One region of the Paracerasibacillus soli genome, then DNA from elsewhere that is predicted to be linked to it. Evidence: predicted binding sites of a transcription regulator. Region 1 holds the regulator's gene; the other holds the start of a gene.

The links. The regulator Rex, encoded in region 1, represses fermentation and respiration genes when NADH is low (regulators of the CRP and FNR family bind a similar motif). The targets are predictions, from matches to a motif close to TTGTGAAATATTTCACAA.
Region 2: a site for Rex is predicted at 2,352-2,369, ahead of qoxA (cytochrome aa3 quinol oxidase subunit II). Genes of this name have one in related genera too.

What each region holds. Positions count from the first base shown of each region.
Region 1 is NZ_JBHLWL010000062.1:125,668-129,103, forward strand. It holds gene groES (co-chaperone GroES) at 37-351, opposite strand; gene ACFFIS_RS16070 (CPBP family intramembrane glutamic endopeptidase) at 764-1,462, shown strand; gene ACFFIS_RS16075 (YdiK family protein) at 1,469-1,663, shown strand; gene ACFFIS_RS16080 (redox-sensing transcriptional repressor Rex) at 1,789-2,427, opposite strand; gene moaC (cyclic pyranopterin monophosphate synthase MoaC) at 2,471-2,953, opposite strand; gene ACFFIS_RS16090 (ABC-F family ATP-binding cassette domain-containing protein) at 3,374-3,436, shown strand, end outside.
Region 2 is NZ_JBHLWL010000022.1:412,999-416,434, reverse strand. It holds gene qoxB (cytochrome aa3 quinol oxidase subunit I) at 1-1,226, opposite strand, end outside; gene qoxA (cytochrome aa3 quinol oxidase subunit II) at 1,304-2,161, opposite strand; gene ACFFIS_RS08670 (DUF2628 domain-containing protein) at 2,707-3,436, shown strand, end outside.

The sequences.
Region 1 (3,436 bases):
TCTATTTACATCCGTTTTTGAATACATATTAAAAAATTAGTCTACAATAGCTAAAATATCGTCTTCACGAAGAATTAAGTATTCAGTGCCTTGATATTTCACTTCAGTTCCAGCATATTTGGAGAAAATAATACGATCTCCTTCTTTCACGTCAAGTGCTACTTTTTCACCGCTATCCGTCACACGGCCTGATCCAACAGCAACAACTTTTCCTTCTTGTGGCTTTTCTTTAGCTGAATCTGGTAATACAATACCGCTTGCTGTTGTTTCTTCAAGTTCTACAAGTTCAATGACAACGCGATCTCCTAGTGGTTTAATCATGTAGACAACCTCCTTAATCCTTTTCCTCATATTTTTATTAGCACTCTTCTATTGCGAGTGCTAACACCAATTAATATATTAATTAATTTATAAAAAAAATGCAAGTATTGTACTTCTTTTTTATGTAAAAATGTCAATTGCTTGTCACATTTAATGTTTTCCTATGTACGATGTGATTTTTAATTTCAACTATTCTCACTATACCCATGCTGAGGCAGCACCCTAAGATATGCGAAGTTTTGTACCGAGGCATTACTGTGAATAAGGGAATTAGCAAATACATACAAGATAGTTTGATCCTGTACATTTTTTTAAAAAGCCTTCATACATTTTGAATGAGTTATAATATACGATATGTACCGTTAATTATGTTAAAATACTTCATACATGTTTTCATACAAAGTATTGAAGATAAAATTAAATCAAGAAGGAGTTTTTCTCATTGGCTAAACGTTATTGGTGGGTCATCATCGCCTACTTCATTATGCAGTATTCAAATTTAATCGTCGTCCCACCCTTACTTAAATGGCTTCCATTTGAAAATGCAACAATCGTAGTATACTATTCTATATTTGCTTTCATTGCTTGTTTAATCGCCGTTTTATTCTTGATGAAACCCGATATGAAGGCGGGTGTAGATGAAAACGCAACTGGCGCGGAATCTACCATAATGTGGATTATCGTTGGTGTATTTATGGCCTTCTTAGGACAAGGTATAGCTGGCGCAATCGAATTATATGTATTCAATGTCGAAACACAATCAGAAAACACACGCTTTATTACAGAAATTGCAAAGTTATTTCCTGCCTTTATCATTATCACAACATTGATTGCACCTATTTTAGAGGAGATTATTTTTAGAAAAATCATTTTCGGTACACTTTATAAGAGAACAAACTTTTTTGTTGCCGCAATTTTATCGGCCTTAGCGTTCGGTTTCATTCATGGAGAGCCAGAGCATATTCTCGTCTATAGTTCCATGGGACTTGTATTTGCCTTTTTATATGTAAAAACAAAACGGATACTTGTACCTATTGCTGTACATATGTTAATGAATGCAATCGCCTTATATTTTAACTTTAATCTCCCAGAAGATATACAACAAAAGACACAAGTAATTTTACACCTATTTGGAGGATAAAAAACAATGCGAAATTCTTTACTTACAAAAGGAATAGTATACTTTCTCATGGGAACCTTTTTCCTATTCATTGCAATACAAAGTGTAGAAGATACCGTGTGGAATATTACAACCCTATTAATTGCAGCCATTGCTACACTGGATTTTGGTTTAGCAATTAGATTGATGATGCTACATTTTAAAACTTCAAAAAAAAGATAATGAGGCTGGGACAGTCTGACATCCTCGTTCAAATACTATAACTAGTAAAAAGTTCCGTGTTTCATACTGCGTGTAGTAGTTGAGGGAGGGGTCTGACACTTTGGTTTTGTCCCAGCCATGTCTATTTAATCATCTTTTTTTAATGGGTAATGTTTTAGAAAATAAACAAGTGCTTGCAATTCAACTGCGAGATCAATATGATGTACCCGAATATGATCAGGCACCGTAATACGAGCTGGTGTGAAGTTTAAAATCCCTTCAATGCCATGTTCAACTAACTTCTCAGCAATATTGTCAGCCTCCGTCGCTGGAATCGTTAAGATAGCCACTTTCACATTACCAACGTGTTCCGCTAGTTCATCTATATGGTAAACAGGAATTCCACCGAAATCCATTCCTACTTTACTTTCGTCTGCATCAAAAGCCATTACGATTTTCGTATTATTATTTTTTAAGAAGTTATATTTTAAAAAAGCAGTTCCTAAATTACCTACTCCAACTAACGCAACCTCGGTTAATTCATCCTGATCTAATGTTTTACGAAAAAACCCAAGCAAATACTCTACATTATATCCATAACCTTTTTTACCTAAAGCCCCAAAGTAGGAAAAATCTCGTCGTATTGTCGCTGAATCAACTTTAACTGCTTCACTCAACTCTTTTGAGGAAACGCGATTTTTCCCCTGGTGCTGTAAATTATTTAAAAATCGGTAATATAACGGTAATCTCTTTGCTGTTGCTTGTGGAATTTTACTTTGTTCCATTATTATTCCTCCTAGCTGCTAGCTGACTTTGTTTATTTCTTCGTTACGAACGTTTGTAATCCCCAGATTTTCCACCTGTTTTTTCTATTAAATAAGTTTGACCAATCGTCATTCCTTTATCAATTGCCTTACACATATCATATATTGTCAAGGCAGCTGCTGATGCTGCCGTTAACGCTTCCATCTCTACACCTGTTTGCCCTTTTGTTTTAACTGTAGATATTATCTCTAATTCATATGTTGCTTCATCTAGTTTCCAATCAAATGTAATGTTTATTCCTTTTAATTGCAAAGGATGACACATTGGAATAATCTGCGAAGTATTTTTTGCCGCCATGATGCCTGCAATTTGTGCAACAGCAAGCACATCCCCTTTTTCAACTGAAAGATTAATAATCTTCTCATATATTTCTTTTGCTACAAAAATACTTGAGCGCGCCACAGCAATTCTTTCCGATTCGGACTTTTCACTAATATCAACCATATGTGCCCGACCTTCTTTGTTAAAATGTGTAAAATCAGTCATTCTCTCACCCCTAAGATAATGAACCTTTTCTTCTACTATACCAATTTTTACAGAAAAATGGTATAAAATCGTGATTATATTCACAAATGTATTGCGTGGAATACTTAATTTAGCTACACTTTAACGACAACTACCATTATAATGATATATATATGATTATCGGGCGTGTTTAAAAAGATAGATAACCGCACTTTCCCTACTTATGGGAACAAAGGCTACGTTCGCAACTTCCTGTTGCAATACCATTGTAACCTACGTCTTTTAGGCCCGAACGAATCGGGCTTTTGACTTTCTGTTAATTGACACTTCCACGCTTGAAGTGATAACCATATAGTCTGTGATAAATAAGGACCGGGTATCATATTTTTGAGCCCTTTAAACTTCCTTATAAATAATGATGCTTTTTTGAGGTGAAATATCATGATACTGATGCAACTAACAGGGATTTCAAAATCCTTTGGTGCTGAAGAAATTTTAAATAAT
Region 2 (3,436 bases), on a different contig from region 1:
TTATGGTATTGGTAATCGGCACTTGCCATCGCAAGCATAACACCTGTTACCCCACCAATTAAGAAGATTGGAATAAATGCCATTGCCCATAGCATTGGTACCTTAAATTCAATTTTCCCTTTATATAATGTCAGCAACCAGTTAAACATTTTCACCCCTGTTGGAACGGCAATCGCCATCGTTGTCACAGAGAAAATACCATTTACCATGACACCATGTCCCATTGTATAGAAATGGTGTGCCCAAACTAGGAATGATAATGCCGAAATGGCAACCATACTGTAAACCATTGACTTATATCCATACAAATTACGTCGTGCAAACGTTGAAATAATTTCACTATAGATACCGAATGCTGGAAGTACTACGATATATACTTCTGGATGTCCCCAAACCCAAAATAGGTTTGCCCAAAGCATGTCCATTCCACCATTTGCCATCGTGAAAAATTGTGTTCCAAACAAACGGTCCATCGTCATTAGTGCAAGTGCTACTGTTAATACAGGAAAGGCAAAAACAATAATGACATTTGTAATAAGGATGGACCATGTAAACATAGGCATCTTCATTAATTTCATACCAGGTGCACGCATTTTTAATATTGTCGTAATAAAGTTAATACCGGTCATCAATGTACCAATACCTGCAATCTGAATTGCAATAGCATAGTAGTTCATCCCGACACTTGTACTAAAATCATTACTTGCAAGTGGGAAATATGCTGTCCAACCTGCATCAGGTGAACCCCCAACTACAAACGAAATGTTAAACAACATCGCCCCAAAGAAGAACAACCAAAAGCTAAGTGCATTTAATCGTGGAAATGCAACATCACGAGCACCAATTTGTAATGGGATAACGACGTTCATTAATCCAATAACAAATGGCATTGCCATAAATAAAATCATCACAACACCGTGTGTTGTAAAAATCTCATTGTAATGTTGTCCATCTAATAAACCATTTGCAGGCATGGATGTTTGTGCCCGCATGAGCAACGCATCTGCTCCACCCCTAAATAACATAAGTAATGCAGATAAAATATACATAATACCAATTTTTTTATGATCAACGGTTGTTAGCCATTCTTTCCAGAGATAACCCCACTTTTTAAAGTAAGTTACTCCAGCAACGATTGCGATACATACAACGACAATCGCGATTTGTGACATAACAATCATCGGTTCGCTATGAGGTACTGCAAATCTTGAAAAGTATTCCTTCATGTTGTAACTCCTTTTTTTGCTATGACATTACTTTTCTTTCATTCGTTCTATCACGATAACTAAATGTACAAACAATGTTATTCATTCATTTTCATATGATGGTGTCCAGCATGTTCCCCTTCAGGCGCTGGTAAGAATGTTAAATGTGTCCCATTATATGTTTTACGACCAACATGTCCATCTTTTAATAATCCATTAAAGTCTTTTTCCGTCAAATTATCTGCTGTTTGTTTCACATCTGTTACCCAACTATCAAAGTCTTTTTGTGGCATTGCCAATGTTTCAAACTCCATTTCAGCAAAACCAGCTCCACTAAAATTAGCATTTCGTCCAAAATAAGAACCTGGTGTATCTGCTAGTAAATGTAACGTATTCACCATGTCACTCATTGCATATTTTTGACCCGCAAGTTGCGGAATCCATAAACTCGTAATAGGTCCATAAGAATATAGTCGGAATTCTATCGGTCTATTAACCGGAATGTTAACGTAATTTACAGTTTCAATATTTTGTTCTGGATAACTAAAATGCCATTTCCAGTTTGAAGATGCCGCATAAATAATGAGCGGTTCCTGATCCTCATAACCCTTTGGTGTTGCTTCAACTTCACTTGTTGATTTAATCGTAACAACTGATAAGAAAGCAACGATAAGTATCGGTATAATAATCCAGATTGTTTCTAATACCTTACTACCTTCAATATGTGGTGGTTTATAATCCTTAGTCGCTTTTGAAGCACGATACTTCGTCAGCATAAATATATACAGTGAAACAACTGTTATCACGATAAAGGCCATCGTCCACATGGAAATCTTAATAACGTTGGCCTGATTTTCAGCTACTGGCCCTTTTGGATCTAATACTTTTAGATCACAACCTGTTAACATTGTGACAATAGTAATAACTAAGCCTAGTACAATCCATTTCTTCTTCATAATTATCCCCTTTCTATTTAGTTGTCTTCAGTATGTGAACCACTTTAACATGAGATTCAATTCTTCTAACCTGAACGAATGATAAGTAGATCAAAAGACTTTTTGAAACTATGTAATTTTATTCCTATTTTTTTACATTTTCCATTTCAAAACTAATATGTCACAAAATCTTCAATTGTTTTTATACATTTTGTGACAAAAGTCACAGACAAAATTTTCCGAAAGGATGTAAGTGAATTTTTATATTAATATAAAATAGCACGCATTCACCCCTCACTACTTTATGCCCAGCCCTATTTACCCTTGCCATAAAGCCCTCTTTTCACTTAATATGTCCATTAAGATATAAAAGTAATATCATTTTTAAATGTAATATGACATAAAAATAAAACAGGCTTCTATATCCAACTATTTATTTTGCTGCGACTTGCGTTACAATACACGTATATTCATAGATAAATCTTATCAAACTAGCACATGGTTGATATTGATAACAGCAAATAAAAATAAGTAGACAACTTGTCATGATAGAGAGGAGTGACATATTGATTTGCTCAAGATGTAAGACTGAAAACTCCCACGATGGATTTTACTGCGCACAATGTGGATACCCTTTAGAAAAGACGATTGAAAGTAATATTCACACACAAGATGATTCGGGAAACAGTGCGGAAATAAAAGATAAAGAATTATTTGTACATCAGTTTGAAGAGGATGTACGTTTATTTGTAGGAAAAAAGGCAGACCTATATGAAATAAAATGGGAAAAGGCATCGAAAAAAAATGGGCTATCTTTTAACTTTGCTGCATTTTTCTTCTCTTTATTTTGGTTAGGTTATCGAAAAATGTATAAACCAATCATTTTTATTTTATTAGGATTTCTCGGCATCGATATTTTATTATACTTTCTCGGTTACGAGTACAGTATGGACCTTCGCGCAGACCCCATTGATTATGCCATTCAAATTGGGGTATCTGTTCTTTTAGGATTATACGGAAATGCTTTATATGAAAAGCGTGTACAACAACAAGTAAAATTGATTCGACACATGAAGCCGAATCAGATAGATCGCGAGACACTATATAAAGAAAATGGCGGAACTAGTTGGCTAGGTATTATATTCTCTGCTGTACTCATTTTTCTCGTTTATGGCATACCTTCTTACTTTTTGCCAATACATATTAATTCCATTGACACAATTAAATATTCTCATTTTGAAGACTCACCAGAAATTACGATTGAAGAACTATTTGATTATATTTTTACCACTGGTA